Regions from separate parts of the Corynebacterium sp. c24Ua_83 genome, predicted to be linked through region 1. Evidence: predicted binding sites of a transcription regulator. Region 1 holds the regulator's gene; the other holds the start of a gene.
What was found. The regulator LexA, encoded in region 1, represses DNA repair genes until DNA is damaged. The targets are predictions, from matches to a motif close to CGAACANNTGTTCG.
Positions count from the first base shown of each region.

Region 2: a site for LexA is predicted at 9,683-9,696, ahead of QKE30_RS03715 (SAV_6107 family HEPN domain-containing protein). Genes of this name have one in related genera too.

Region 1 is NZ_JASBOI010000001.1:140,253-156,183, forward strand. Features, by position in the region: gene QKE30_RS00645 (hypothetical protein) at 1-368, opposite strand, end outside; gene hflX (GTPase HflX) at 437-1,891, shown strand; gene QKE30_RS00655 (DeoR/GlpR family DNA-binding transcription regulator) at 1,906-2,703, opposite strand; gene lexA (transcriptional repressor LexA) at 2,764-3,564, opposite strand; gene QKE30_RS00665 (hypothetical protein) at 3,898-4,281, shown strand; gene nrdR (transcriptional regulator NrdR) at 4,372-4,863, shown strand; gene hrpA (ATP-dependent RNA helicase HrpA) at 4,877-8,878, opposite strand; gene QKE30_RS00680 (neutral/alkaline non-lysosomal ceramidase N-terminal domain-containing protein) at 9,128-11,206, shown strand; gene QKE30_RS00685 (hydrogen peroxide-inducible genes activator) at 11,278-12,240, shown strand; gene QKE30_RS00690 (DUF3516 domain-containing protein) at 12,288-14,846, opposite strand; gene QKE30_RS00695 (PAC2 family protein) at 14,853-15,899, opposite strand.
Region 2 is NZ_JASBOI010000003.1:126,785-142,715, forward strand. Features, by position in the region: gene mraY (phospho-N-acetylmuramoyl-pentapeptide-transferase) at 1-262, opposite strand, end outside; gene murF (UDP-N-acetylmuramoyl-tripeptide--D-alanyl-D-alanine ligase) at 270-1,784, opposite strand; gene QKE30_RS03685 (UDP-N-acetylmuramoyl-L-alanyl-D-glutamate--2,6-diaminopimelate ligase) at 1,781-3,400, opposite strand; gene QKE30_RS03690 (penicillin-binding protein 2) at 3,397-5,289, opposite strand; gene QKE30_RS03695 (hypothetical protein) at 5,400-6,254, opposite strand; gene rsmH (16S rRNA (cytosine(1402)-N(4))-methyltransferase RsmH) at 6,326-7,378, opposite strand; gene mraZ (division/cell wall cluster transcriptional repressor MraZ) at 7,618-8,049, opposite strand; gene QKE30_RS03710 (DUF3040 domain-containing protein) at 8,585-8,995, opposite strand; gene QKE30_RS03715 (SAV_6107 family HEPN domain-containing protein) at 9,136-9,570, opposite strand; gene QKE30_RS03720 (GNAT family N-acetyltransferase) at 9,760-10,392, shown strand; gene metF (methylenetetrahydrofolate reductase [NAD(P)H]) at 10,425-11,393, opposite strand; gene QKE30_RS03730 (polyprenyl synthetase family protein) at 11,580-12,710, shown strand; gene crtI (phytoene desaturase family protein) at 12,711-14,477, shown strand; gene QKE30_RS03740 (alpha-(1->6)-mannopyranosyltransferase A) at 14,474-15,931, shown strand, end outside.

The sequences.
Region 1 (15,931 bases):
TCCAACGAGGGGGCGTCCACAAGCAAAGGGCCTTGAGCGATGGTGGCGGTGAGGGAAGCGATCGTCGGGGCCTGCTGACCGGAGATCTGCAGCATGGGGCTATCGTCCACAACGTCGAGCACGCCGATGATGTCGTTCAGCATCGACAGGTGCGCCGTGGCGGGCACTCCGCCGGTGTAGCTGGCGAAGGAGCCGAAGGGCTCGACGGCAAGCACGACCATGCGGGCGCCCGAGGGGTCGTCGAACTGCAGAACCTGGCCGCCGCGAACCTCACCCGACACGCCCAGGTTGCCGGAGCCATATGCGGCCTCGAGGGCCTGCTGCCACTTGGGGAAATCCATACCAATGCTGCGGAGTTCAGGAATCATGCCCACCACTCTAGTCCGCCGCACCAAATTTCCTATTTACCGCCCCTGACAGGTAAAAATAGAGCGTAATGACGGAAAAGATGGATAAAACCGAACACACTACACACCTTTATGATTCGCACGCGGCGCCCACGGTCGGCGAGCTCGATCTGGAGGAGCGCTCGAGCCTCCGACGGCTATCCCGCGGAGTAAATACCTACACAGACGAACAGTCCGACGGCTACGACGTTGAGTACCGCAAGCTGAGGCTGGAGAAGGTCGTGCTGGTCGGCGTGTGGACCACCGGGACGATCGCGCAGGTGGAGGCGAGCCTGGAGGAACTGCGAGCCCTAGCCGAAACCGCAGGCTCCGAGGTGGCGGAGATGCTCTACCAGCGGCGCGACAAGCCCGACTCCGGAACCTACATCGGCCGCGGCAAGGTCGAGGAGCTGAAGTCCGTGGTGCAGGAAACCGGCGCCGATACGGTGGTCTGCGACGGTGAGCTGAGCCCGGGCCAGATGATCGCGCTCGAGAAGGCACTGGACGTCAAGGTGATCGACCGAACCATGCTGATTCTGGATATTTTCGCCCAGCATGCGAAGTCCAAGGAGGGCAAGGCGCAAGTCTCGCTGGCGCAGATGGAGTACCTCATCACCCGCGTGCGCGGTTGGGGTAGCGCGCTGTCCCGGCAGGCGGGCGGTCGCGCGGGGTCCAACGGTGGCGTGGGCCTGCGCGGTCCGGGTGAGACGAAGATCGAGGCGGATCGCCGCCGCCTGCGTTCCGACATGGCGAAGCTACGCAAGGAGATTGCGGCGATGAAGACCTCTCGCGAGGTCAAGCGAGAGCGGCGTGACGCCTCGGCCATCCCTCAGATCGCGATTGCGGGATACACGAACGCGGGCAAGTCCTCCCTGATTAACGCACTGACGGGTGCGGGTGTGTTGGTTGAGGATGCCCTGTTCGCCACCCTGGATCCGACGACGCGCCGCGCGAGCCTGGCGGACGGTCGCACAGTGGTGTTCAGCGACACGGTGGGCTTCGTCCGTCACCTGCCCACGCAGCTGGTGGAGGCGTTCCGTTCCACTCTGGAGGAAGTCCTGGCCGCCGATGTGGTGCTGCACGTTGTGGATGGCTCCGACCCGTTCCCGCTGGAGCAGATCAAGGCAGTGAACACCGTGATCGGTGGGATCGTGGAGGAATCCGGGCAGGAGGCGCCGCCGGAGATCTTGGTCATCAACAAGATCGACGCAGCCGACCCGCTGGTGCTGGCGGAGCTGCGGCACCGCATTCCGGATGCCGTGTATGTGTCCGCGAAGACAGGGGAGGGCATTCCGGAATTGGAGGCCCAGCTGGAGTTGTTCCTCAACTCGCTGGATTCTCACGTGACCCTGCACGTTCCATTTGACCGTGGCGATGTGGTGGCCAAGGTCCACGAGCTGGGAACGGTGATTGCGGAGGATTACGACGCGGCCGGAACCAAGCTGGACGTCCGGCTGCCGAAGGTGGTCGCCGCCGAGCTGGAGGAATTTGTCGTCACTGAGTAGCTAGTCGGGCGGAGCTAGTCGGCAAAGGTGACGTCGATGCCTAAGCTTCTTAGTTCGTTGACGTACAGCTCGGGGGCGCCGCGGTCGGTGACGATGGCGGCGATGTCATCGATGCTGGCGAAACTGACGAGGTAATCGAGGCCGAACTTGGTGGAATCGCACAGGGCGACTACCGAATCGGAGTTGGCGACCATGGCGCGCTTGATTGCCCCCTCTTGAGCATCTGGGGTGGATAGGCCGTGGTCGATGGTGAGCGCGTTGGTGCCGATAAAGGACACGTCCGCATGTAGTACACCGAGGGCGCGGGTGGCTAGGTCGCCGACGACGGCCTGGGAGGCCGCCCGGACGTGCCCGCCGATCAGCTGCACATCGCAGCGCGAGGATTCCGCCAGGGTAGTGGCGATGAACAGCGAGTTCGTGACGATGTTCAGCTTCGGCGCCATGAGCTTCGGGTCGTTCGTTGCGTTGGCTTCCGCGATTGCTTCGGCGAATACGCCCGTGGTGGTGCCTGCGTCGATGAACACGGTTCCAGAGGGTGGCAGCAGCTGCACCGCTGCCCGGGCGATTGCGCGCTTGGCCCCGAGGGCGGCCTTCGACCTGGTGGCGAGCGTGGTGAAGTCCGTACGGAAGTTTTGTACGGGCACGGCGCCGCCGTGGACGCGGAAGAGCTCGCCGCCGTCGTCGAGGACCGCTAGGTCTCGGCGAATTGTTTCTGCGGTGACGCCGAACTTCTCCGCCAATTCATTCACAGTTACCCTGCCGTGAATGGCGGTGAGGGAGAGTATCTGACGGCGCCGTTCTGCTGATTCCATAAGCGTCATTTTAGTTGCTTGCGGGCTGGAAACGGCGGCGTCAGAACCAATGGGGGGAACCTAGATCTTGCGCAGGACCGCGGCGACCTTGCCCAGGATCGTCGCTTCCTCGGCGGGAATGGGTTCGAACAGCGGATTGTGGGGGATCAGCCACAGGCCGTCGGAATCCTTTTGGAACTCCTTGACCGTTGCCTCCCCGTCGATCATTGCCGCCACGAAGTCGCCGAACTCGGCGACGGACTGCGAGCGGACGACAACCCAGTCACCGTTGAAAATGCCCGCGTCGTGCATCGATTCGCCCACGACCTGAAGCAGGAATAGCTCGCCATTCCCCACGAGCTCCTGGGGGAGGGGGAAGTGAGCCTCAACGTTCTGCTCTGCGAGGATCGGGGCGCCGGCAGCGATCTGGCCGACGACCGGAACGTAAGTTGCCTCCGGCATGATCTCGCCGTCGGCGGCCGGCTCCGGAGCCGAAGCGTTGGCCTTGGGCTTGCTGGTGTTGTTCTTCGTGCCCTCGTTGCCCAGCTGGCCACCGTCGAATGCCCGCACGTCGACGGCGCGGGGGCGCTTGCCATCACGGCGAAGGTAGCCGCGCTTCTCGAGTTGGGTGAGGTGGTAGGAAACCGAAGATGTGGAGTGCAGCCCCACTGCGTCCGCAATCTCGCGGATGCTCGGTGGATAGCCACGGATGACCGTCGAATCCTTAATGACCTCCAGAATGCGGCGCTGGCGGGTGCTCAAGGCAGGCTTCTGGCCATCCTTCTGGGCCTGCTTCTCCGCACGCTTGTCGGCTTCCGACTTCGGCGGGCGGCCAAGCCGCGGGCGCGGTGTGGGGCTATCGGTGGAATCGTCGGTGCTCACGGGATCTACCTCGCTCGGTATTCGGTGTGGATTCGGTACTCGGCAGTAGCTGTTCGCTTCAGCTGTCTCAATCGACTTTACCCGATAAAAGGAGAATTTCTAGTGTGTGTGTTCGAAAAAGTTTAGATTCCGCTAGACACGTTCGAACGGGCGTGCTAAATTTCTGAGTGCAACCGGAATTAGAACACGTGATCTAGTGTTCTATTAAGTATCCACAACATGTCTGGCGCGGATGGTTTACTGTGAATCGCAGCGAAGCAAGTCTTGTGCACCGCCTCGAAGGTGGCGCCGATGCGCTGCTGATATGCCGCCAATACACCAAGGAGTAAGTAGATGACCACCTCGATCGTACGCCCTGCAACGTCTCGCCAGTCTGCGACCTTCCGTTCTTCTGCCACGCGCGCCCGGGTGACGCGCCACGATCGGGTAGCCCCGCTGCGCCAGCCGCGGGTGCTTAAGCCGGATTGGGATCAGGTGAGTGAGGGGCGCAAATCGAACACCTACGGCTACTCTACGGCGCCGGTAGCCCGTTCGATATCCAGGGAGAGGGCTGCGCGGATTTCGGGCGCTAACGAAAGGGTGTTCGAAGTACAGCCGAACCGTATCGAGGCGATTCGGGCGCGTGTGGATCGCGTGGTTCACTCTCCGGGTGCGACCATGGTGTCCTTGGGGGCAATGTCCGCACTAGTTGGCCTCGCGCCCATGCTGATCCCTTAAGGAGGATCCATCTAGGTGGCGAACAAGTCTGTCGCGTCTGTAGCTTCTGTATCTTCTGTCCCGTTGAGGTGAAGGACTAAGCTGGGTGGCGTGTTGTGCCCCTCTTGCAGTTCTGAATCCTCCCGCGTAGTCGACTCGCGCTCTATCGAAATGGGCGTATCCATTCGCCGCCGCCGTGAGTGCAGCGAGTGTCAGACGCGTTTCACGACCATCGAAAGATCCGTCCTGTTGGTGGTCAAGCGAAACGGGGTGACCGAGGAGTTCAGCAGGGAAAAGGTCATCAAGGGCGTTCGGCGGGCATGCCAAGGGCGAGACGTCTCTGATGACGCTTTGAAGCGCCTTGCACACGAGGTGGAGCAGGCAGTGCGCGTGGCACATGGGTCACAAGTCCCCGCTAACCAGATCGGCTTGGCGATCCTCGACCCGTTGCGCACCCTAGACGAGGTTGCATATCTGCGCTTTGCCTCGGTGTATAAGTCCTTCAACTGCGCCGAAGACTTCGAGCAGGAGATCGAATCCCTGCGGGCGCACCGCCACGCCCTAGCTGAGCCTCAACTGGAACCCACCGACGAAGAAAACTAGCGGCGAGGATAACCTAGCGAATCTTCTCCAGCTTCTTCCGGATTCGCTGCAGGGAAACCGAATGAGCCGTGCCGAGGTTCTGGGCGAAGAGGCTGACCCGGAGCTCCTCGATCATCCAGCGCACCTCCTTAATCTGCGGCGAGGCAGCCCGCGCAGTAGGTAGGCGCTTCTTGGTCTTTTCTAATAACTCGAAGGCCTCCTGGACCTCATCGTCCAGATCCTCCTCCTTGTCCGGATCCGTCTTCATCAGCTCCAGGCGTGCACGCATCGCCTCCACATAACGCGGAACATGGCGCATGTGCTCAATGCCATTACGAGCGATAGCGTGCTTGCCCAAGAAGAAGTCGAGTTGTGCGCGCATATCGTCGATAGCCTCGCCCGACCAGCCCTTAAGCTCCGCTGACATATCGGCTACCGCCAGCACCGCAGGAGCCAGGGCAACGACATACTGCCGCACCCGGCCCGGCCCCTGGGATCGTGCGGTCCCAACTACCTCCTCGCACTTCTCCGGATCGCGGATCACCGGCCCCAGCTTCATCAGCATGTCGCGGCATGCCAGCGCCACAACGTCGTTCACAAGGCCGTCCACGCCCCCGGGAGTATTCTCCATGGCCACCCGCTGGCGCAGCGGCAGCCCCTTGATCATCTGCTTCGGCGACACAGTGCAGGCCGCAACCATCATGTTCAGCACCGTCGTAAACTGCTGGCCGTCCGCCGCCTGCTTGGTGGGGAAGGCCTTCAAGGTCACCCGGTCCTTGGCTGCTCCCTCTGCGCCGCGCTTAGAGATGACGATCGCAGGGTAGGTGTTGAGGGTCTGGCCATCCACCACCGTTTCCACCGTCTCCGGCAGCACGCCGATGCCATCCACGGTCCACTCATCTGCAGTGGCCAGCACGCCGGTGGACGTTCCGGCCTGCTTCTTCGACCCCTTCCGGCGCGACGGCGTATGCTGCGCCGCATCGCTCGGGGCAGCGGTCTTGGAACGCGCGGCGGCCTGCGCAATCGCGGACGTGACCTGCCCGGCCAGCTTGTTCTGCAAGTACTGCAGGTCGCGCGATTTCTCGATCACATTGCCACGGCGGTCGATGGCGGCAAACTGCATGCGTAAGTGCCCGGGAACCCGAGACCAGTCGAAGTCCTGTGCAGAGATCCCCTGGCCGCCGAGCTCGCGCAGCGCCTCGGCCAGCGCAAACCCAAACTCCCCGTCAAAGGGAACCATCCGACGCAGAGCAGCAGCGGCGAAGTTGCTGGCGGGCACCACACTCGTGCGCAAAGGCTTGGGCAGGGAACGGATAAGGGCGATCGCCAGCTCCTCCCGCATACCGGCCACCAACCAGCGAGTTTCCGGTTCGGAGACGTTCGCCAGCAGGGGTATCGGCACGCGCATTGTCATGCCGTCGTCCGGGTCGCCAGGCATAAAGACATAGCTGAGCTCGAACTCCAGGCTGCCCTGCCGCCACACGTCGGGGAACTCATCGGCAGCCTTCGCCGCCTCCTCCGAGTCGATCAGCGCGTCGAGCGTGAAATCCAGCTGGTGCGGGTCTTTATGGCGAGCCTTCTTCCACCAGGAATCAAAGTGCCGGGAGGAAACGATCTTCTCTGGCAAGCGGGCGTCATAGAAATCAAAGAGCGCTTGATCGTCGACGACGATGTCGCGGCGGCGAGCCTTGTCCTCCAATTCGGTCGCCTCGGAGAGAAGGTTCTGGTTGTGGGCGAAGAAATGGTGGCGGGTTCTCCAATCGCCCTCCACAAGCGCGTGCCGAATGAACAACTCGCGCGCCAATGCCCGGTCCACCTTCGACGCATTGACCATCCGGTCGGCGACGATCGGCAACCCCAAAAGCAGCACCTTTTCGTGCACCATTGCCGCCCCGCGGGAGGACGACCACACCGGCTCGGAATAGTTGTACTTCACCATGTGCGGGGCGATTGCCTCGATCCAGCTCGGGTCGATGGGCCCTACGGTGCGGGCGAACACCTGCGAGGTTTCCACCAGCTCAGCGGCCATAAGCCACTGCGGGGGCTTCTTGGACACGTGCGAGGAAGGGTGCACCACAAAGTGCGAGCCGCGGGTGCCGGTGAACTGCTTGGAGTTGCCTTCGCGCATTCCCACGTGTGTCAAAAGGCCGGTAAGGATGGACTTGTGAACCAGATCCTCGTCGATCGCCTCCGGCTCGAAAACCAGCTCCCTCACGTGGCGAATATTCGGAATCTTCCAGCTAAGGTCCTGCACGACAGACAGCATCTGGCGCACCAAATCCATCCACTCGCGGACGCGCACGTAGTGGATAAACTCCCGCTGGCACAGCTTGCGGAACTTGTTCGCGGACAGCTCCTGGCGCTGTTCCTGCAGGTAGTTCCAGAGCTTCAGCAGGCTCACAAAGTCGGAGTTCGCCTTAAAACGCGCGTGCATTTCGTCAGCCTGTTGCTGCTTTTCCAAGGGGCGTTCGCGCACGTCCTGGATGGACAGGGCGGACACGATGACCGCGATGGGCTCGATGATGTTGTTCGCATGCCCGGCCGCCAGCATGCGCGCGAGCCGCGGATCGGTGGGGATGCGCGCCATGTCGCGGCCGATGGGGGTAAGCGCCGCGTCCTTTGTTGACGCCAACGCTCCGAGTTCCTGCAGCAGAGCCACACCGTCACGGATGGATTTGCTGTCGGGTGCCTGGAGGAACGGGAAGCGTTCAATATCGCCCAAGCCGAGGGCGGCCATGGACAGGATCACGCTGGACAGGTGGGTGCGCAGGATCTCCGGGTCGGTGAACTCGGGGCGCGCCTCGAAGTCCTCTTTGGAGTACAGGCGGATGGCGATGCCGTCGGCGATGCGGCCCGAGCGGCCGGAGCGCTGCTTGGCGCTGGCCTGGCTGATGGGCTCCACCGGCAGGCGCTGAACCTTGGTGCGGTTGGAGTAGCGGGAGATGCGGGCATAGCCAGTGTCCACGACGTAGTGGATGCCAGGAACCGTCAGCGAGGTTTCCGCGATGTTGGTGGCCAGCACGATGCGGCGGCGTGGCCCGGTGCGGAACACACGATGCTGCTCGGCGTTCGAAAGGCGGCCGAACAGCGGTAACACGTCTACTTTGCGTGCCCCGCCGGCGCCGGCGAACTCACCTTCCAGTGCCTCGGCGGCATCGCGGATCTCGCGTTCGCCGGAGAAGAAGCACAGGATGTCGCCCTCGCCGGCGCGCATCAGTTCCTTACACGCAGCGACGAGTCCGTCCAGGGGGTCGGTCTCCACCTCGATGACCTCGCCGGTTTTCGGGTTCTCCCGTTCCGTCACGAGCGGGCGATAGCGAATCTCCACCGGGTAGGTACGCCCCGAGACCTCGATGATGGGGGCGGGGGAGCCGGAGGCGTCCGCAAAGTGCTTTGCGAAACTCTCAGGGTCGATCGTCGCGGAGGTGATGATGACCTTCAGGTCGGGCCGCTTCGGCAGTAGCTGCTTGAGGTAGCCGAGAAGGAAGTCGATGTTAAGGCTGCGCTCGTGGGCCTCGTCGACAATGATCGTGTCGTAGTCGCGCAGCAGGCGATCACGCTGGATCTCGTTGAGCAGTACGCCATCGGTCATGAGCTTTACGGCGGTGTGCTTCGAGATGGTATCGTCAAAGCGGATTTTGTAGCCGACCAGGGAAGTATCGTCGCTGATCTGTTGGTCGAGTTCCTCCGCGATGCGCTCGGCCACGCTGCGGGCCGCGATGCGGCGCGGCTGGGTGTGACCAATGACCTTGGTGCGTCCGCGGCCGAGTTCCAGGCACATCTTGGGAATCTGGGTGGTTTTACCCGAGCCGGTCTCACCGGCGATGATGACCACCTGGTTGTCCTCGATGGCCTTTTTGATGTCTTCTCGCCGCTCAGAGACCGGCAGGTCGGGGTAGGTAATCGGCGGAATGGTGCGGATGAATTGCGGGCGGCGGCGCTTGTTTGAGCGTCGCCGGGAGCGCCTGCGCCCCTGCGGCTTGCCCTGGGCGCGGCCTTCGTTGGTGGGGGAGGCCGACCCGTGCGCGTCCGTCATGTGTGAATCACCCGTCTCGCTTGCCAGAATTTCCCCGTGTTAAAGGGGCTGAACAGGCCGATTCTAGCAATGAGCCTCCAGGGGAGGAACCTGCACCCCTGAACAGTTTTTACCCCCAAACAATATTAGAGGACCATAAATGTTTGATTAATATACACAAACTATCCCGTAGCCCCATGGATTCGGTCTAGTCTTTCGCTAGTCAAAACAATCTAATCTTTTAAGTAGTTTTGAGAAGCGAGAGACCTCATGTGTGAACACGGCCAGAACGCCACCCCGAACAATCTGCAGAACCCGCTGAAGTCCCAGCTCAGCCGCCGCAACTTCTTCCGTGGAATGGCTGCGGTATCCGGCACCGTACTCTGGGTCTCCGCCGGTGCGCCAGGAGCAAGCGCGCAGGAAGCTAGTGGCAGCAGTGGAGGAGGCTTCCACGTCGGCCGCGGTCTGGCGGACATGACCGGCGAGCCATGGGGCGCCGGTATGTTCGGCTACGCCGTGGACGAGCAGAAGACCGTCGGCATCCAGCGCCGCCAGTACGCCCGCGCGTTTATTTTTGTTGACGCCAACCACGACAACTCCCGTTTCGTCCACGTCACCTGCGACGTTGGGCTGATGTTCCAGTCTATTCACCTGGAGGTGCTCCGCCGCCTCAAGGAGAAGTTCGGGGATCTGTACGACCAGACCAACGTCCTACTCACGGCCACCCACACTCACGTGGCTCCAGGTGGCACGTCCCAGCATTTGATGGTCGATATCACCCACGGTGGCTTCCGCCCGAAGACCTTCGAGGCCACGGTGGCGGGCATTGTTACCGCCATTGAACGCGCGCACGCGGACATCCAGCCCTCAGACGTCACGGTTGCTGAGACGACGGTCGCTGATGCGGGCGTCAATAGGTCAAAGACCTCGTGGGACCGCAACCCCGAAGAGGACAAGAAGGCGCTACCCAACGGGGTGGATACCCGCAGTGTGACCCTCCATGTTTCGCGCGGCGGCAAGCAGGTTGGCTTGATCAACTGGTACTCGCTGCACCCGACGAGCTTCGGCGCGGAGTACAAGCACATCGCAGGCGACAACAAGGGCTACGCAGCCTGGGCGACCGAGGAAGCTCACGGAGTGGTGCACCGCTATCCTGAGGACGCGCCGTTTGTCGCTGCCTTCGCCAACATGACGCCCGGTGACATCACGCCGAACATGGGGTTGACGCCCAACTCTGGGCCGGGAGCAGACGAGCGCGTATCTGCGCAGATCCTCGGCGAGCGGATGATGGCGGCGACCAATGACCTAGGCAAGGACTGGTCGGCAGGCGGTATCGACGGGCGCATGCGATGGGTGAACTGCCCGCAGCTGGTGGCCAGCCCGCGCTTTACCCCGGACAAGAAGGAGCACAAGCTGGGGCCGGCGATTCTGGGTGCGGCTTTTGCTGCGTCTTCGCAGGAAGACGGCGGCGGTGTGCCCATCCTGGGTTTCAATGAGGGCGAGCGCGGCGGTAACCCGTGGGTGCGCGACCTCAACAACTTCCTTTCGCCCCAAGAGATCAAGGATATCCACGGCCCGAAGGAGGGCCTGCTGCCGATGGGCTACATCGACGGCATGATTCAGCAGGTTCACCCGTTCACGATCCACCGGCTGGGCTCGTTTGTACTGGTGAGCCTCGGTTTCGAACCGACGGTCACCAGTGGCTTGCGCATGAAGCGAACGGTCGCTGCGGCGCTGGGTGTGTCGGAGAACACCATCGTGGTGCAGGGGTACACCAACGCCTACGGCCACTACATCACCACGCCCGAAGAGTATGAGGCGCAGAGTTACGAGGGTGGCGCGACAATCTTCGGCCAGTACCAGCTGCCCGCATTCCAGGACGTTCTCGATGAGATGGCGCGGGCGATCAAGGAGGGCAAGCCGGTGGAGGTCGGGCAGCCCGCGGGTGATCTGACGGGGCTGATCCCGAACGTGCCGGGCAGCGACAACTGGATGGATGCGCCGCCGCCGGGCAAGAAGTTCGGAGAAGTGCTGGAGGCGCCTAAGGAAGTGAAGGCCGGCTCGCAGGCGCGGGTGGTTTTCGTAGGTGCGAACCCGAACAACGACATGCGCCACGGCGAGGGCTACATGACGATCGAGGACGCCAGCGGGAAGGTGGTTGCGGACGACTCCAGCGAGAACACTCTGATTACCTTCGAAAACTCTTTCGGGCAGACCCGCACCACCGTCGAGTGGGGCACGCGCGATGTGCGGCCCGGCAAGTACACGGTGCGGCTTAAGGGGGATTGGAAGGCGTTCTTGGGCAAGCTTTCGCCCTTTGAGGGGACCGCTGAACTACAGGTGAGCTAGATATAGGGCAAAGGTACTTATTTTTCCGATGGTAATTATACTTTTCTAATAATTGCTGTAGAGTTGAGGACGTGGTTCAAAGAGAGTATCGACCAACAGTTGCCCAACTACGTACCTTCGTGACCATCGCCGAACACGGTCACTTCGGCACCGCCGCCTCGCACCTGGGGATCTCCCAGCCGTCGCTGTCTCAAGCGCTGGCAGCGCTGGAGGCGGGGCTTGGCGTGCAGCTGATCGAACGATCCACTCGCAAGGTCATCGTCACCCCGGTGGGGCGGGGACTGCTGCCATTCGCGCAGGCGACGCTGGAGAGCTTGGAGACCTTCGTCACCCACGCCCGCGGCGCCCACGGCGGCCTGGTCGGCTCGCTGGCCATCGGCATGATCCCCACCGTCGCGCCGTACATCCTGCCCGACGTGCTGCACACGGTTAACGACGTTGCCCCGAAGCTGGAGCCGCGCATCGTGGAGGAAAAGTCCCCGCTGCTGGTCGACGCACTACGCCAGGGCAAGATCGACGTTGCCGTGCTCGGCATGCCTGGTGAGGGAGGCGGGTTGAACACCGTTGACCTGTACACCGAAGAGTTCGTCCTGGTTCTGCCTGAGGGGCACCCTCTGGCCGGTCGGAAGGATCTGGCGGTCGACGAGTTGAAGAACATCGAGCTGTTGCTGCTGGACGACGGGCACTGCCTGCGCGACCAGATCCTGGAGCTGTGCCGCACCGTGGACATGGCCAACGACCCGCGCCATTCCGTGACCCGCGCCGCAAGCCTGTCCACGGTAATCCAGCTGGTAGCTGCCGGTTTGGGTGCGACCCTGGTGCCGCTGTCCGCGGTGGCTGTGGAGTGCCAGCGCCCGGGAATTTCCCTGGCGACGTTCGCCGGCGGTGCCGTGCGCGCCGGCCGTACGATCGGCATGGCCTACCGCTCCAGCTCCACGCGCATCGACGACTATGCGGCGCTGGGGGAGATCGTGGCGCAGTCCTTCAACCACGTGGCGAAGGATAGCCGCCGCGTGTTGGAGACCTTCCTCTAAGCCAGTGGGTTAAGCCAGTGGATTCAGCCCGGGGTTAAACCTGCGGGCTAGCCCTGCACGATCGTGAGCTCCGACAGGCGGATCTCACCGGCCTCGTCCGTCGCGGCGAGGTCCACCACACCCTCGAGCGCCCAGCCGTGGTCGCCTTCCGGATCGTCGATGATCTGACGGACGAACCAGCTTCCGGCCTCGGAGCCGGTGCCCCGCTTGATAAGGATGTTCTTATTTGACCGCGCGGCGGCGTCCACACCAACATCCGCATACTCGTCGAAGTAGTCGTCCATCGCGGCGGGCCAGTCCGGCGGCGAGTCCAGGTATTCGTCCATCTCCGCAAGCTCGCGCTCCTTCTCGAAGGCGAAGAGCTCCACGTGGCGGAAGAAGTAGTTGCGCACCATGCGGGTCAGGGCCTGCGGGTTCGCGGACAGCAGGTTCGTATCCTCCACCCCATAGGCGTGCTCGGCGACCTGATCCTCCGTCAGCGGGGCATCCGGGTCGGCCATCTGCACCCACTCGTCGATGAGGGAGGAATCTACCTGGCGGATCAGTTCGCCCAGCCACACGAGGATGTCGTCGAACTCCTCGGAGCGGTAGCTTTCCGGAACCGAGTGCTCCAGCGTGCGGTAAGCGTCCGTCAGGTAACGCAGCACCACGCCCTCGGAGCGGCCCAGCCCGTAGGTGGACACGAAGTCGGAGAAAGTCATGGCCTTTTCCACCATGTCGCGCACGATGGATTTCGGGCTGATCTGAAAGTCCCGAGCCCAGGGGTTTCCTTCGCAGAAGGTGTCGTAGGCCTGGTCTAGCTCGTCGGCCAGCGGCATGGGCCAGGTGATGTCTTCGACGATGGCCATGCGTTCGGTGTAATCGACGCCCTCTGCCTTTAGCGCCGCGATCTCCTCACCCCGCTCCGCTTTCTGCTGGGCTATAAGCACTTGTCGGGGATCCTCCAGCACGGCCTCAAACGTCGAGATGACGTCCAGGGCGAAGGTTTCGGATTCCGGATCCAGCAGCTCCAGGGCGGCCAGAGCGAAGGGGGAGAGCGGCTGGTTCAGCGCGAAGTCGCGGCTTAAGTCCGCGGTCAGGCGTGCATCCTTGCCGCTGGGAGTATCGGCCGCATACTCCTCGACCACGTCGGCGTTGATAAGCCCGCGATACAGTTCGATCGTTCGCAGGATGGCCTTGTTCTGCTTCGATCGCGTGTCATGGTTGGTACGCAGCAGGTGCTTGAGCGCCTCGAAGGTCCACTGGTCGCGGGCAACCACGTTCAGCAGCATCGAGTTGCTCATGCGGAACTGACTGGTCAGCTCCTCTGGCTCCGCGTGGGTGAGCCGCTCGTAGGTCGACTCGCTCCAGGTTGCTTGACCCTCCGGAGCCGAACGCTTGCGCAGCTTCTTGATCTTCTTAGGGTCGCTTCCGGCGCGTTGGCGGAGGCGGAAGTTCTCGATCTCGTGTTCCGGGGCTTGGACCACGACGGTGCCTTCCGTGTCGTAGCCCGCGCGGCCTGCTCGCCCGGCGATCTGGTGGAACTCGCGGGACTTCAGCACGCGGTGCTTCATCCCGTCGTACTTCGTGAGCCCCGTCATCAGTACGGTGCGGATCGGCACGTTGATGCCCACGCCCAGGGTGTCGGTGCCGCAGATGATCTTCAGCAGGCCCTTCTGGGATAGGCGCTCTACCAGGCGCCGATACTTCGGCAGCAGGCCCGCGTGGTGCACACCGATGCCCTTGCGTAGCAGGCGGGAAAGGGTCTTTCCGAAGGCGGATGTGAAGCGGAAGTCGCCGATTTCCTCGGCGATGGCGGCCTTTGCTTCGTCGTTCACCAGTTTCATGCTGGTCAATGCCTGGGCGCGCTCGATGGCCTCGCGTTGGGTGAAGTGGACAATGTAGATCGGAGACTTACCGTCGCTAATAAGCTCTTCCACCGTCTCGTGGACGGGGGTGTAGACGTAGTGAAAGTCCAGCGGCACGGGCCGGGTGGTGCCCGTCACCAGGGTGGTCTGGCGGCCCGTGCGCTCAGTGAGGTCATCCTCCAGCCACTTCGTATCGCCCAGGGTGGCGCTCATCAAAAGGAACTGCGCCTTGGGGAGTTCCAGCAGCGGAACCTGCCAAGCCCAGCCGCGATCCGGCTCGGAATAGTAGTGGAACTCGTCCATCACTACCTGGTCGATCTTCGCCTTCGCGCCATCGCGCAGGGCAATGTTGGCAACGATTTCGGCGGTGGCGCAGATGATCGGTGCCCCGCCATTCACTGTGGCGTCACCAGTCATCATCCCGACATTCTCCGGGCCGAAGGTTTGGCAAAGGTCGAAGAACTTCTCGCTCACCAGGGCCTTGATCGGCGCGGTGTAAAAGCTGCGCTGCTTGCGTGCCATGGCGATAAAGTGCGCGGCGATGGCGACCATGGACTTGCCCGAGCCGGTGGGGGTGGCCAGAATGACGTTGTCCTGGGCGACCAGCGCGGTGGCCGCCTCCTCTTGGGCGGGGTAGAGGCTAATGCCGCGGTCGCGCGTCCAGCCGAGGAAGGATTCCAGAATTGCGTCGTCGATTAGCGACTCTGGAACCTCGTCCAGGTCCGGAAGTAGTTCTGCTAGTTCGGCGGCAATACCCACTGTTTTCTAGTTATCCTCTTGCTCGTCGGCGTCAGCGCCGGTGTCGGGCTGGTCGGAGTCAGCGCGGTTCTCGTCGGACATGTTCTGCAGGAACGCCTCGAACTCCGCGCCCAGCTCTTCGCCGGTTGGGATGTCCTGGCCCGGCTTCAGCAGGTTGTTCTCTCGCTTGCGACGCATGCGTTCCATCTCTGCGTCGTATTGGTGCTCGAGGGCGCTGACGACCGTGGCGATCTCCTGGGAGTCCTCCACCTGGTCCTGGAGCTGGTGCTGCACCCGCTCCAGTTCCTTCTCCAGCGCCTTCAGCGGCAGGTCGCGGTCCGCGACTTCCCCGAAGGCCTGCAGTAGGCGCAGCGTCGCCTCCGGGTAGTCCGAGGCCGCAATGTAGTGCGGTACGTGGGCGGTCAGCCCGATCGTCTCGAACCCGTGGCGGTTCAGCTTCTTCTCCGTCTCCAGCGCGGCCGCGCCCGGGACGATCATCCGGGAGTCCCAGGTGTGGAAGTCCTGGATCAGCGAGGAATCCGAAGCGTGCGCGGAGATCACCAGCGGCCTGGTGTGCGGCACCGTCATCGGCGCTGAGTATAGGGAGGCAACCATGCCTACTTGGCCACGCCGGGCCAGGTCCACCACGGCATCGCTAAACGCGCCCCACTTCAGATCCGGCTCGAGTCCACTGAGCAGCAGGAATGGGCGACCCTGCGTGTCCTTCACAAGGTGCAGGTCCAGGCGCACATCGTCGCTATCCACAACCTTGGAGTTATCGATGGTCACACCGGGCCGGCGGGAGCGGTAATCGATCAGCTCGTCTACCTTGAACGAGGCCACTGGGCTGTGTTCCAGGGCGGCTAGCAGGTGGGAGCTGGCGCTGGAAACGGCCTGTCCCGCGTCGGCATAGCCCTGCAGCGCGACCAGCATCGGTAGCTCTTCGGCGCCGTCCTCAGCGCCGCCAAGCCCCGCGGTAGCGTCCGCAATGGAGGGGCGGTCGAACTGGATCGGAGCCGGGTATTCCATCTCGTACATCCGACCCGCGGCCTTGCGCTCGTGGCGACCATTCATAGTTTCGCTCTCCCTTCCGGCGGAACCCTTGT
Region 2 (15,931 bases), on a different contig from region 1:
GCACCAGCCAGCCGCTGACGCCCGGCCCGGCGCCGGTGGTTATGAGCCCCACCAGCACGGCCACCAGGTAGCCGAACACGATGCCCGCCAGCACGGCGATGCCGCCCATGGTGGGGGTGCCGCGCTTCTTAAAGTGCGACTTCGGCCCCTCCTCGCGGATCTCCTGGCCCAGTCCTTCGGCGGAGAACCAACGGATCAGCACCGGGGTCAGCAGTACGGACACAAGGAAAGCAACCGCACCTGCGATAAAGATTTGCAACATGGGATTTTTAAGCTCCTTGGTCCTCGCCGATGAGCAGTCCTTCTGCTACCGCCCATAGTCCGTCTGAATACGATGCCTTGATCAGCACCGCATCCTGCGGGTTCAAACTCATGTCTAGGTAGTTCACCGCACCGTCGATGTTCTCGACGACCTGCGTTTCTACCCCGCTCTCCCGGGCAGCCTCGGCCAGCGCGCGCTGGTTCACCCCGTTGCCCACGATGACCGCGTGGTCGATGCGGCGTTGCGCCAGCACGTGGCCGAGCTCGGCGTGCTCTTCGCTTGCGTCCTCGCCCAGCTCGCCCATCTGCCCCAGCACAGCCCAGCTTTCCGCCTCGGGGCGGCCCTTGGCTGTATAGGCCAGCGCGTCGATTCCCGCCCGCATAGATTCGGGGTTGGCATTGTAGGAATCGTTGATGATGGTCACCCCATCGGATTCGCGGGTGCGCACGTCCATGCGGTTCACGCTGGCGGCGACGTGAGAGCTCAGTAGGGATGCAACCGTGGCGGCGTCAATACCCAACTCGATACCAACCGCCGCGGCGGCGAGCGCGTTCGAGACCTGGTGGGCGCCGAACACCGAAAGCTCCACGCGCACCGGCTGACCTGCCGGGTGGTGCAGCATAAAGCTGGCGCGGGCCACGGCATCGAGCTCGATGTCGGTGGCATAGTAATCCGCCGGAACACCCGCGGCACCCGTCGCGCCCTCCGTGGAGAAGCGCACAACGCGCGCCGCGGTGCGCTTATCCATCGCCGCGACCTTGTCGTCGTCGGCGTTCAGTACGGCCAGGCCACCCTCGGCGGCGGCTGGCAGCGCCTCCACGAGCTCGCCCTTCGCCTGCGCGATGGCCTGGCGGGAACCGAACTCGCCCAAGTGGGCGCTGCCGACGTTCAACACCACGCCCACGCGCGGTGGAGTGACGGTCGTCAGGTGCTGGATGTGGCCCACGCCGCGGGCGGACATCTCACTGACGAGAAAGCGCGTGTCGCGGCCGGCACGCAGGGCGGTGTACGGCAGGCCGATCTCATTGTTGAAGCTGCCGGGCGGGGCGACGGTCTCCCCCGCCTCGCGCAGCACCGCGCCGATCAGGTCCTTCGTGGAGGTCTTGCCCGCGGAGCCGGTCACGCCAACGACGACCATGCCCTCCTCGGCGGCCAGCACGTCGGTGTTGTAGCGCGCGAGCTTGTCCACGGCAGCCAGCACTGCGGCGCCGTGGCCTTCCACGTCGAATTCAAAGGCGGTGGCGTTGGAGGTCTGCTCGTTGACCTCCACCGGAGCGGCCAGCAGCGCGGGCTGCTCCACCTGACGGCCGACGATCAGTAGCGCGGCGCCGTTCTGCAGTGCAGCGTCGGCGAAGTCGTGCCCGTCGGCGCGGGCTCCGGGCAGGGCCATGAAGATCGCGCCAGGGGTGATCTTGCGCGAGTCGAACTCCGCCGGGCCGGTCACTACGGCCTGCGGGTCCACGTCGTTAATCAGCGTGCTGCCCGTTACCTCGGCGATTTTCTGGGTTGTTAGTTCAATCATCGCTTCTGCCTACCTTCACCATTATCTGCCTCACGCTCTTGCCGCACCCGGTTCTTCAGGGCCGCCGCCAGCTCCTCCACATCGTCGAAGGGGTGCATCGTACCGGCCACCAACTGGCCCTTTTCGTGCCCCTTGCCGGCCACGACCACCGCGTCTCCGGGGCGTGCCCACGCCACAGCCGCGGCGATGGCCTCTGCACGGTCGGGCACGATCTCGCACACGGTCTCGCCGTCTGTTGGTTGTTCTTGTTCCTTCTTTTGGACGCCCTCTCGCGCCCCCGCGTAGATAGCCTCCCTAATCGCGGAAGGTTCCTCATCCCGAGGGTTGTCATCCGTGACGAACACCGCATCCGCCAGTTCCGCGGCGATGCGGCCCATAATCGCGCGCTTGTCGTGGTCGCGGTTTCCGCCGGCCCCGAGGACGATGCCGATGCGGGCTTCCGGGTCCGGCAGGTAGTCGTGCAAGCTGCCCAACACGGCCTGAACCGCGCCCGGCTTGTGCGCATAGTCAACCATCGCCAGGAAGTCCTGGCCCTCCTCGACCAGCTGCATGCGGCCGGGCACCTGCACGTCCTTCAGGGCCTGTACGGCGGCGCTGTCGCTGGTCAGCGGGTCTCCCATGGCGGTCTCGATGCAGGCCAGCGCCACCAAGCTGTTGGCCTGGTTGAAGGAGCCAGCCATACCGATGCTGTAATCCAGCTCGCGGGGTTCGGCGCCGCCGGCGATGGACAGGCGAATGTGCTGACGACCGCTAGGGGTCACTTCGGCGGAGACAATGGACCATACCGGCCCACCAGTTTCGGCCGCATGGTCACCACCCTGGGGGTACAGCGCGACGGTCGGCGAGTGCTCCGCGGCGATGGCGCGCATGCGCTCGCCCCACTCGTCCTCGCAGCAGATCACAGCGGTGCCTGGAACGCTACCGTCCTCCACGCGCTCGAACAGCAGCGCCTTCGCCTGGAAGTAGTCCTCCATCGTCGGGTGGAAATCCAGGTGATCCTGGCTCAAGTTCGTAAACGCCACCACGTCGAAGTGCACCCCGCGCACACGCCCCAGCTGCAGGGCGTGGCTGGAGACCTCCATCACCAGGTGCGTGGCGCCCTCAGCAACCATGCGCGCCAGCAGGGCCTGCAGGGTGGGAGCCTCCGGGGTGGTCAGTGAGGTCGGAATGGGCTGGCCATTGATGCGGGTGCCGGTGGTGCCGATCAGCCCCACTTTCAGCCCCGAATCCAGCAGAGCCTTCTCCACCAGGTAGCTGGTGGTGGTCTTGCCGGACGTGCCGGTGATGCCAATGGTCTTCAGCTGGCGTGCCGGGTGGCCATAAACCTCCGCAGACACGGCGCCCATCCACTCGCGAACGTCGTCGACGACGATGCACGGTAGCGGCGTAGGGGCGTCATCAATAATGCGCTGTCCTGCGGCGTCGGTAAGAACGGCGGCGGCCTTGCTATCCGCGGCGAAGGTCGCGCCGTGGACCTTCGAACCAGGAACGGCACAGAATAGGCCGCCCGGCTGCACATCATTAGAACCGATCGCGGCAGAGGTCACCTCCACACCCTCCCAGGGGCCGGTGAGGGTTCCTCCGCAGATTTCGGCGAGCTGCTTCAGCGATGTCATTGATTTGCCTCCAGCATCAGCTTTGGTCCTGCTTCCTTGGACAGTGGCACGTTGTAGTGGTCGAGCATCCACGCCATGATGTCGTGGAACAGAGGCGCCGCGCTGCCACCTGCGCCCCCGTCAGTACCGCGCTCGGGGTCATCCAGCATGATGCCCACCACGAAGCGGGGCTTGTCGGCGGGTGCGATACCCGCGAAGTTGATCCAGTACTTGGAGTTCGAATAGGCACCCGTGTCCGGGTCCACTTGCTGGGCCGTGCCCGTCTTGCCGGAAACCTGGTAGCCGTCGATGGCCGCTGGCGCGCCAGAGCCCTGCTGAACTCCGCTTTCGTCCTTCTGCGTCACCGCGCGGAACATGTCCACGGTCGTGCGGGCGGTCTCCGGGGAGACCACGCGGGTCTCCTTCACCGGGTCGGAGTCCAGCTCCGCGCCGTCAGAAGTGGTGATCTTGTTGATCAGCCGGGGCTCCACCCGCACGCCATCGTTGGCCAGCGCCTGGTAGATGCTGGTCATCTGCAGCAGGCTCATGGACATGCCCTGGCCGATCGGCAGGTTAGCAAAAGTGCCGCCGGACCACTGGTTCCGCTCCGGCATGTAGCCAGCAACCTCGTATGGCAATCCCACGCCCGCAGTCTGGCCCACACCGAACTTGCGGAAGTAGTCGTACATCTTGTCCTCGCCCACGCGCTCGGCGAGCATCAGGGTGCCGACGTTCGAGGACTTACCGAAGATGCCGGTGGTGGTGTACGGGACCTCGCCGTGGTCCCATGCATCCTTCACTGTCACGCCGGACATCTCGATGCTGCCGGGAACCTTAAGCACCTCATCCGGGGTGGTCTTGCCCTCCTGGATGGCTGCCGCGGCGGTCATGATCTTGGCCACGGAGCCAGGCTCGAAGGAATCGGCCGTGGCGCGATCGCCGAAGACCTTCTTGCGCTTCAGCTGCTTTTCGATGTCCCCGTTCGGGTCGATGGAATCGCTAGAGCCCATGGCGATGATCTCGCCGGTCTTCGAATCCAGCACGACGGCCGAGGCCGATTTTGCGCCCGACTTCTCCCGCGCCTGTTGCAATGCCTGCTGTACATAGGTCTGCGCGTCCAGGTCGATGGTCAACTCGTAGGAATCGCCGTTGACGGCCGGGTGCACATCGCGGGTAGACCCCGGAATCAGGTAGCCATCGCCTCCAATGTCCACGGTGCGCGAACCGTTGATGCCCTGCAGGCGCGCATCCTGGGAAAGCTCCAGGCCGAACTGCCCCTGGTTATCGGTACTGATCTTGCCGATCATGTTCTGCGCCACCGCACCGTTGGGGTATTGGCGCAGGTCCTGGCGTTCGACCGTGATCTCGGGGAATTCCTTGCCGACCTTCTCGGCAACGTCCGGGTCGACGTTGCGCACCAGCACCTGGTAATTCCTATCGCTGGTCAGTTTGTCGCGAATATCGTCTTCCTCGATATCGTCGCCTTCTTTATTGATCATCTCGGGCAGACGCTTGGCGATCTCTTCGATGCGCCGCTTGGGCTCGGGGTTCTCCTCGGGATTTTCTTCATAACTGTCCTGCATGCGCTTTTCGGCCTGCTTCGGGAGCACAGAGAGGCTGCGTGCGTCCATGGTGTAGGCCAGCACCTGGCCATTGCGATCCGTAATGCCTCCGCGCAGAGCCGGTTCGGTAATCACCGAAGTACGTTGCAGCTGCGCTTGATTAGACAGCGATGGGCCGGCAACCAGTTGTACCCAAGCAAGGCGCAGCATCAGGGCGAGAACCGTCAGGAAGATGACTAGGAACACAAGGCGTACGCGCTTGTTAAAGCGCGCGAAGGAGGTATCCAGGATCAACCACGAGTTAGAGTCAACCGTCCGCGGGGAGCGGCGGTCGTTGGGTGTGGACACGTGGTTGCCCTCCTTTCTATTCACTCTTGGTTATTGTCCCCGTAAATACGAAAACAGGCCGGGGTTGGCCCCGGCGTGTCTGAAGTTTTCGGTTCGCTGTCCGCGGTGACCTAGCGCGGTGCCGGGGCCGGGGCCTCAGCTGCAGGCGATGGAGCGGGAGCAGGTGCCGCCGGTGCAGGCGCCTGACCCGCCGGGCCGCCGGAGTACGGAAGACCACCGTTGCCCTGCGAGTTGTTACGGGGACCGATGACGTTTACATCCGGGGCGCGGTCACCTGCGAGGACCGGGTGATCCGGGTGCAGGCCCTCGACGCGTTCGGTCTTGTTCGGATCACTGGTTGCGCCACGACGCTTAGCTTCGCCGTTGACGTCGACGACTTCCTTGCCATCTTCAGCGTTGGCCGGGCGGGTTTCCTCGATTTTGCCGCCGCGATCCTCCAAAATTCCGGACTGGTTCGGGGTAACCATGCCCATCTCGCTGGCTTCCTTGGCGATGTTGGCGGAGGACTTCGCGTTGGCGACGTCCCGGTTCAGACTCTCGATCTCGTTTTCCAACGTGGTGCTTCGAGACTGCGCATCGGAGATCTGGAACGACTGCTTAGTCGTGACGGCGGACAGCGCCATGATGGAAACCACGCCGAGGATGAAAACAGTAACCGCCAGCACGATTCGGCGGGTGAGCTTCGGGTTCCCGCGCTCCAGGGCAATGATGCGCCGTCCGCGGACCGAGACCTGCTGGCGCGAGCCCACCCGGCTACCGCCGAAGCGGCGAGTGCTGCGCCCCGGGGCGCTGGTGCGGTTGGCATCCCAGGCACTTCCGCGGCGGGTCGGCTCGGCGGTGCGCTGGCTAGAGCGCGCCGGGCGAGCCTTGGCGCGTGAGCGGTCGGCAGCGCCGCGACCGGCTACGGTGGTGCGATCGCGGTCGGTGTGCTGGCCTCGGGTGCGGATGGTGCCTGGTGCTGTCATGTGATTCCTTCCGAAGTTTCGGCAGGTTCGGGGCTGTTTCTATCAGTGGTATTTGGGGGGGTTTTGCTTAGCTAACTGGGCGTGTCCAGCGGAAATGTTGTTTTTCCTCTGTCGCTGACCCTGCTGTAGGCTCTCACCCTCACGGGGGCGGCCCGGGAGTTCTGCTCGATCTCCACCTCGCTGGCCTTCTCTGCCCCGCGGGTTTTGAGCTCGAACTCGGCTTCCATGCCGGGCAGCTCCATCGGCAACCCCGGCGGGGTCTTTGATGTGCTGAGCTGCATCAATGCCTTCTTGACGATCTTGTCCTCCAGCGACTGGTAGCTCATGAACACGCCGACGGCGCCGACATGTAGCCAGCGGGAGATCTCGGGGATCAGGTTCTCCAGCGACTCGAGTTCCGCGTTCACCTCGACGCGCAGCGCTTGGAAGGTGCGTTTCGCCGGGTGCCCGCCGGTGCGGCGCGACGCTGCCGGGATGGTTGCGTACAGCAGCTCCACCAGCCGCGCGGAGTTCTCGAAGGGTTGCTTCTCGCGCTCGCGGACGACGGCGGAGGCGATCTTGCCCGCGAAGCGCTCGTCGCCGTAGGTCTTCAGGATGCGCGCGATCTCGCCGTGGCTGTAGGTGTTGAGGATTTCGGCGGCGGTCAGCGGGCTACTGGGATCCATGCGCATATCCAGCGGCGCGTCTACCGCGTAGGCGAATCCGCGTTCCGGCTGGTCCAGCTGCATGGAGGACACTCCGAGGTCGAACAGAAACCCGGAGATGCCGTGCTCCCGCACGCTGGCCGGGAGCTTGCCCTGCTCCATCAGGTCCTCCAGCGCTTCGGTTACTCCATCGAAGCGGGTCTGGTAGGAAACGAAGCGGCCCCCGAAGCGCGCCAGGCGCTCATTGGCCTCCGCCAGGGCGTTGGGGTCGCGGTCTAGGCCGACGACGGTTGCGTGGGGAAAGGCGTCCAAAAAGGCCTCGCTATGGCCACCGGCGCCGAGGGTGCCATCGACGATGACGGGGTGGGCGGGCGCGTTTTCGCTGTTCACACCCAGCCCCACGAGCTCGACCATGCGGTCGCGCATGACTGGGGTATGGCCGTGCTTTTCGCGCTGCTCGGTACCGTGCTCTTCCTTCATCGATGTTCCCTCCTTCCTTCACTGCGTTTCTTGGGGCTCTATGTAGTTCATGTGCCACATAGATACTTATGTGACTCAAAAGCTAAAGGAGCGCGTACAGGGCCTCACCTGCGTGGGTGCGGGCTTGACATTGGGGAAGTACGTCAAGATTCCGCGTCGTCCACGCAGGTAAGGGCCTGCGCACACTCCGTTTTCACTATGAATTTGTCTTATCTGGTCAAGCGCTAAGGCCTTCGGGGCTACAGGAATGTCGCCAACACTTCGTCGTCGCCGTCAGAGAAATCCTCTTCGTGCTCCGCGCTGTACTCGGCCCAGCTTTCGGCGTCCCAAATCTCAATGAAGTCGACGTTGCCGATCACAACGCATTCCTTCGTCAGCCCCGCGTAGTCCCGGTGCATCGCCGAGACTGAGATGCGCCCCTGCGAATCGAGGGTTTGCTCGTCGGCACTGGCCGCCAGGTTGCGCACGAAGGCGCGAGCTTTCGGGTTTGTGCGTGAGGCTTCAGCCGCCTTCTTCGCCCGCACCAGAAACTCTGCCTTGGGGTACACAGCCAGGCTGCGATCCTGCCCTTTCACGACCATCAGGCCGTCACCGAGCTCTTCCCGAAACTTTGCTGGCAGGGTCAGTCGACCCTTGTCGTCCAGCTTCGGCGTGAAGGTGCCGAAAAACATACATCGGCCCCTTTCTGTTGGAAGATCTCTTGCTTTCTATCGCCGTTTTTGCCGTAGGTAGCGGACTGTTACTAGCCCTGACCAGTGGTTTCGCTATGAAGTTTGGAGTTGTTGGCACAGCTTTGTTCCAACGAGCCCCACTTTACCCCACTCTCCCCCACAAACTCCACAACACGAGGTGTTTGTGCGCATCTTTTCTCAATATTCTTCACATCAACAACGTTCAAGCTGGACTTTACCCCTTCGCCCCTCACCCCTTCACACACGACCCCTCACCCTTCTTTCTTTGTGACGCCACCATTCCCCCACCCCTTCACCTCAGCCAACTGAGACATTTGCGCAGCTAGGAATATTCAAGCCATCCCTCTGCCGACGCTTGGACGCTCCCGTCCACAACACCAGAGAGATCAAAAAGGCTTGAGGTGGGGCAAAGTGGGGAGAATCCCCCTGGTTTCGACTGGATACGACAAAACCACCGTCCTCCATGCATGGAGGACGGTGGTTCCTGAAGTTAGATCTAACTAGCGGGCTTGACCTAGCGCTCGAAGCGGCGACGGAAGCTATCTTCCATCTTGTCGCCGATGCCACCGGAGTGGCCCGAGCCAGCCTTCTTCGCCACACCGGGCTTGCCGCTCTTGGAAGACTTGGAGCGCTTGATGGCCGCAGTCTCCGGATCATCGTTGGACTGGAATGCCAGAAGGCCGCCGCCAAACATGATCAGGAACCCGAGCACACTCAGCGCCACGAACCACAGCGAGAGCTGAGCCGCGGCAATGCCGCCAACCATCACCGCAAGGCCAAGGACAATGAGCGCAATCGAGCGGATGTTGAAGCTGATCGTCTGTTCGCCGCTACTGGAAGCCTGCTTTGCCAAGCGCGGATCCTCGGCGATCAACGCCCGTTCGATCTCCGCGAGCATCCTCTGCTCTTGCTCCGATAGAGCCATCGCGACCTCCCAAATGTTTGCGGCTATTCTTCCTAACGCTTAAGACGTAAAGAAAGTTTCCAGCCCGGGCGAGCTCCGCCCACTTCTCACCCATCCACCCTACATCAACCTGCGGTTTTCAAACAATGCCCGCTTTCGATCTAGGCAACCTCCGGCAGGTAGTTCACTACCCCGCGGGCAAGGTCCACCAGATCGCAAGCATCGCGATAGATCGTGCCACGCGCATTCTCGGGCAGCCCTCGATTAAGCCCCAACCCCGCCCTGCTTGCTACCCGTGCGTGTACTTCAAAAGTCTCTGCCCAATCCTCCAAGTCGGGGCGCAAAACCCGCAGCTTCACCCACGCACTCCCGGAAGGTCGACGCTTTCGCGTGGCCATCTCCCACTCAATCAAAGCACCCGCCGCCCGCAAGGCAGCTCGATAGGCATAGACGATCGCCTCGGGCTCACGTAGTTCCGATCGAGATAGCTCCAATTGGCGCTCCGCCTCGTCCAGGAACCCCCGCACCCCGCGACTGCGACTGTAACGAGCCCGCGCCCCCAGCTGCTTGGGTTGGGCCTGAATGTTCTCGTCCATCGTCTCGTCCCCTTATTCTCTTGGCCTATCGCTTTGTTGGCCTATCGTCTTGACCGTTAGGCCTCACCCTAGGAAGCGCCTCGGACATATCACCGAAAACAAGACTCAAAATAGAACATATGTTCTAATCGTCATCTTTCGCGCCAATCTTCCTCCATCGCCTCCCCCAGCAGTGGCACTATTGAAGCCATGCCCCAGGACACGCCCCGCACACCCCCCGCCGCCGATTCCCCCATGCGCGTGTCCGTGGTTCCCGCCACCAATCGCCACTTCATCACTCGGCTCGACGAGCTCATCGATATTCACCTTGCGGCCATGGACTATCCAAACGAGACGCACCCCCAGCGCAAGTCTCTGTGGTTTTACAACGGATCCCAACCGGACTTCACTTGCAGCATGGCACTCCTACATCGCGCGGAGGAACAGCCGGATCCGGGCAACGCCCGCCAGCGCTGCGTGGGCATCGGTTTTACCTTCCGTGGCTCCCCCAACACCTGGTGGTATCGCCAAGTCGCCCGCGGTCTAGTGCTTAACGGACACTCCCGTGCGGAGGCCACCCGGATACTGCACGCCTACGCCGAATTATCCGAAATACATGTACTCCCGCCGGCGCAAGGTGAGGGCGTCGGCACCACAATCCTGAACGACCTGCTAGAGCGAACACCTCAGAACACGGTGATGCTCTCCACGCCCGAGGTGGAAGGCGAGGCCAACGCGGCCTGGCAGCTTTATCGCAAGGCCGGGTTTACCGATGTGCTGCGGAATTTTAAGTTCCCGGCGGACCCCCGGCCGTTCGGAATTCTGCAACGCAAGCGCAGCTAACGGGCCACTCCTAGCGTCGAGTGCGCCTGTGGCTAGCGCACCATGTCGTGACCCAGCCCCGGCCCCCATGCCGGAGCCATGCCCAGGTTATGCAGGACCTCCTGGGTGGCGCGCACGTTATTCATCGTCATGAAGTGCAGGTCCGGAACTCCCTCGGCAATGAGACGCTCGGCCATCTCAGTGGTCACCTCGATGCCGACCTCGCGGATGGCGTCGCGGTTGGCGACCTCGTCCCCGGCTGCCGCATCCAGCAGGCGCTTCTCCAGCTTCGGTGGCAGAGCAGCACCCGCCAGCTCCATCTGGCGGCGCACACTCCGCAGAGAGGTAATCGGCATCAGCCCCGGGATGATCGGCTTCTGGCCGTGCTCCGGATCCGCCTTCGCCAGGCGATCGCGCAAGCGCAGGTAGTGGTCCACGTCGAAGAACATCTGCGTGATCGAGTACTGTGCTCCGGCGCGGAGCTTGACCAGAGTGTATTCCGTGTCCTGCTCCAAAGATCCCGTGCGGTAGTGGCCTTCCGGGAAGCTGGCGATGCCGATGTCGAAGTCGGCGCATTCGGGCATTTCGCGGATCATTTCGATCAGCTCACTGGCGTAGTTCAAACCACCGGGGGTGGGCACCCATTCGGCGTTTGGATCCCCCGGCGGGTCGCCGCGCAGCGCCAGCAGGTTCGTCAGCCCCAGCGAGGCATAGGTGCGCAGCATGTCTTGCAGCTCTTCCTTGGTGTGCTGCACCAGCGTCATGTGCACCAGGGTTGTCAGCGGCTTAGTACCTAGGCGCTCGGCGACACGCAGGGTGCGCTCGCGAGTGCTGCCGCCGGCGCCATAAGTTACCGAGGCGAAGCTCACACCGAGGTCGTGGAATGCCTCGGCTGCGTTCCACAGACGCTCTTCGGCCGCGTCATCGCGCGGCGGCATGAACTCCACGGAGAACGGAACGCGCCCGGGAGTGTAGAGCGAAAGGGACTGGGATACGGCAACCTGCCTGCGGATACTAGCCATACCCAAAGATCATATAGACAGAGCTGTCCATTTCAAGGCTTTGGTCTACATTTGGTATTTTCCCTGCGCGCAATCACCCCCGCGGCCTGTCCGTTCGCTGCCCCGTGCCACCCGCCCGCCACGGTGGCGTCATCCCAGCACTACCGTTGCTCGCACTTGTCGCGCGAGCCCTTAGAATAGAGAGCCATGAGTACCGATGAGCTGGCCGCGCACCCCTGGCGCCTCGATTCCCCACTGTCCGCAGTTCCGTCCGCCGTCGATGCCCAACTAAAGGAGTACCTGAGCCGCTCCCAAGAGGAGTTCTCCCACATCGGCTCCCTCGTCAGCGGTGCCATCACGGTGCTGCGCGACTTCATCGTCAATGGAGGCAAGCGCGTCCGCCCGACCTTCGCCTGGGCCGGCATCCGCGCGGCGCTCGAAGGCGGCGGCGGTTCATCGCCAGCTGCAGGCATCGACCAGGGCGCCATTCTGAACGCACTGTCTGCCTTCGAGTTCATCCAGGCCTGCGCCCTCATCCACGACGACATCATTGACCGCTCCGATACCCGGCGCGGCTTCCCCACCGCCCACCGCACCTTCGAATCGAAGCACAGCGAACGCGGCTGGCTGGGTTCCTCCGAGCACTACGGGGTCAGCCAGGCAATCCTCATCGGCGACCTCGCCTTCGCCTGGGCGGACGACCTGTACAACGGCTCGGGGCTGAGCACCACCGCGCTACAGCGGGCGCGCCCAGCCTGGCGGGCAATGCGCACCGAGGTGATCGCCGGTCAGATCCTGGACATCGCCCTGGAAGCCAACGGCAGCGAGGACGTCGCCGATTCCTTTGCCGTGATCAAGTACAAGACGGCCTCCTACACCGTCGCCCGCCCGCTGCACATCGGCGCCGCGCTGGCGGGCGCCAACGAACAGACTCAGACCATGCTCCGCACTGTGGGCCAGGACATCGGCGAGGCCTTCCAGCTGCGCGACGATCAGTTGGGAGTGTTCGGCGATCCGGAGGTCACCGGCAAGCCCTCCGGCGATGATCTGCGCACCGGCAAGCGCACCACCCTTATCAACGAGGCATTGCAGCGGGGCGACGAATCCCAGGTCGCAGCCCTACGCGAAGGGCTCGGCAAGGGCGCGCAGTCCGCGGAGGCGGACATCGAACGCCTCCGCGACATCATCTACGACACGGGCGCGCAGGCCGAGGTGGAAAAGCTGATCGAGGCGCGCACGCAGCGGGCCATCGACTCCCTGCAAGCTGGTGGTCTGGGCACCGACATCACCGCGGAGCTGACCCAGCTGGCGGAAGAACTAACGCACCGGAGGTTTTAAATGAAGCTATCCACCCGCTCTGCCGACGGTCGCCGTCACCTGAGCCTGCCCAGCCCCTTGGTACCCATGACGCGCCCCACGATGCGCAAGCGCCTGCCCGGCAACGGCGAGCGCGTAGTTGTGATCGGCGCCGGACTGGCCGGGCTTTCCGCCGCCCTGCGGTTGCGTTCCGCGGGGCGCGAGGTCACCGTCATCGAGGCCGCCAACGCCGTGGGTGGCCGTTGCCGTAGCGAGCAGCTGACCAGCGCACACGGGGACTTCGTGGCCGATACCGGCGCCACCGTGCTGACGATGCCCGGCCTGGTCGAATCCGCCGTGGCCTCCGTCGGCATCGACTTACGCTCCGAGGCCGCCGCCGAGCAGCTGGGTCTGGAGCGCCCGTGGGCTCCCCAGCGCCTGGCTCCGGCCTATCACGCGCAGTTTGCCAGCGGCCGCCACGCCGAGGTCTTCGCCGACCGCGATGCGATGGTGGCGGAGATCCGCCGCTTCGCGGATTCCAAGGGCCTGGACCGCGCCGCCACAGACGAGCTGGCCGCCGGTTATCTGACCCACCGGGAATGGTCGCAGAATGTCTTCAGCGCCAGCTTCGAGAACTTCCTAGCCGCCGACTTCGACGGTGCGCTGGATCTGCTGTCCACGCCCGCTGCGGCGTCCGACCTTGGCCACCTCGGCTCCCTCGGCGCCTTCGGCAGCCTCGGCAAGACCACAGCACGGCACATCCCCGACGCAGAACTCCAGCGGTTGTTTACCTTCCAGGCGCTCTACGCAGGTGTAGCGCCAAAGAACGCGCGCGCAGTCTACACCGTCATTTCACACATGGATACCTCCATGGGAGTGTTCTACCCGGACTTTTCCATGAGCGAGGTGCCGGAGGTCATGGCCGCGGCACTACGGGCCGCCGGCGGGCGCATCATCACTTCGGATGCGGTCGAGCACGTAGACTTCGCGGAGGACCTCATCACAGGCGTGCGCACCCGTTCCGGCGAGTACATTGAGTGCGATGCGGTCGTGGCCACCCCGGATCTGCCGGTGGTAGGCGAGCTGCTCACCCGTTCCGGCCGGGAAAGCGGGCTGGTTTCCCGCTCCTTCGCCCGCCGCGTGTGGCGCAAGGTCGCCCCACTGCGTTGGTCCCCCTCGGCGGTGGTGATCCACGGCAGCATTCCGACGGACGTTTCCCGCCGCTGGGAGTCGCAGCGCCACCACACCATCAGCTTCGGGGAGGCATGGGACGAAACCTTCCGCGAGATCACCGCCCCGCACGGTCGCGGCAGGCTGATGAGTGACCCATCATTGCTGCTTACTCGCCCGGCGCGATCTGTTGCTGACCGCACCTTCGGCGGTGTACTTGAGGGTGACGCCGTGTCTCCTCCGGCCAGCGCCTTTGAACCATTGAGCATCCTCGCCCCGGCTCCGAACCTCCGTTCGGCAGATATCGACTGGGAGAACGTCACGGACCCGTACGTCCAGGAACTTGTGGAGATGCTGGAGGCCCGCGGCTACACGGGTATTGCTGAGCACTTCCGCACCGCCCGGGTGGATACCCCGGCCTCGTGGCAGGCCGACCACGGTTTCGGCGCGGGCACCCCGTTCGCGTTGGCGCATTCCTTCACCCAGACTGGCCCGTTCCGGCCTCGAAATGCCCGCGCGTTCGGTGTGGACAACCTGGTGCTCGCCGGTTCCTCGACCACGCCGGGAGTGGGTGTGCCTACCGTCATCCTCTCCGGAGCGTTGGCTGCCCGCCGTATCACCGGCGGTGGTGTGTTGTGACGGCGGCTGCGGAGAGCTTTGCGGACCGGGTTCGCTACTGGCTGCAGTCGGTGGGCTACAGCCGCGCTATCTGGCTGGGGCTCGTCGGCAGCATCATTTTGACGATCACCTCCCACAGCGTCGGCGCCGTGCGCTCGCGCGGTGGCATCATGCAGGTCATCGGCCTAAGCTCCTTTACCTTCGGCCATGCCGCAGGCATGGTGACGGTTGTGATGTGGTTCGCCTTGGCGGCGATGGTGCTCAGTTGGATCATCGTCGGGCGGCATATCCTCGTGCACGGTGAGCCGCTGCGCCGCTCCGCCGTCGCCGCCTGGATCGGCCCCTTGGTGCTGGCCGGACCGCTGATGTCGCGGGATATTTACTCCTACCTGATGCAAGGCACCCTGGCCCGCGATGGCTTCAACGCCTACGAGGTCGGCGCGGCGGCCAACCCCGGCCCTCTGCTGTTCGAGGTCAGCGCCGACTGGCGCAACACCACCACGCCCTACGGCCCCCTGCACATGGGCGTGGGGCAGGCCATCACTTCCGTCACCGGCGATAACATCACCGCCGGCATCTTCGCCTTTAAGCTGCTCTCCATCGCATCCGTGCTGATGATGGCCTGGGCGGTGGCGAAGCTCGCTACACATCTGGGTATCCGGCCTGACGTTGCCGTCTGGCTGGGCGTGTTCAACCCCCTGAGCGTGCTGCACCTGGTGGGCGGTATGCACACCGAGAACATGATGATGGCGCTGGTACTTCTCGGCTGCCTGTGCGCGGTGAAGCTGCAGCCGGTTCCAGGCGGCCTGGCTGCATCGGCCCTGATTGGAGTGGCGGCAGCGCTGAAGGCCACGGCGTTTATCGCCCTGCCCTTCGTCGTCTGGATCATGGTTGCTCGACTGGCAGGCCCCCTGCCCTACTCCGCAGGCAAGGCTCGGTGGCTGCGCCTTGCCGATACGTGGCGCCGCTTCGGCACGCTGGTGTGGGCGGGTCTGCTCAGCGTGCTGGCGTGTGTAGGCGTACTGGCGCTCGTGACCGCCCTAACCAATCAGACGTGGGGCTGGGTCACAGAAGTTACCGGCAACTCCAAGGTCATTAACCCCCTGGCGCTGCCGTCCTTCCTCGCCTCCTCGTTGGAGCCCGTGCTGTCGCGTATCAATGACGACCTGACTTTCAACGTGCTGGTGGATGCGATCCGTCCGGTCAGCAGCGCCCTGATGCTCCTCGGTCTGGTCGCCAGCTGGTGGCTGTTCCGCCATGACGAGCGCACCGCGTTTACCGGCATGGCCGTCGCCTATGCGATCACCTGCGTGCTCAACACGGTGACGCTGCCTTGGTACTACACCGCGCCCCTAGCGCTGGTTGTGCTGGCCAGCCAATCGCGCATGGTCATCTACCTCACCAGCGTGTTCTGCATGTGGGTTACCTTCATGTTCGACGGCGGCGGAAACAATCGCTTGTACGCACTGTGGTGG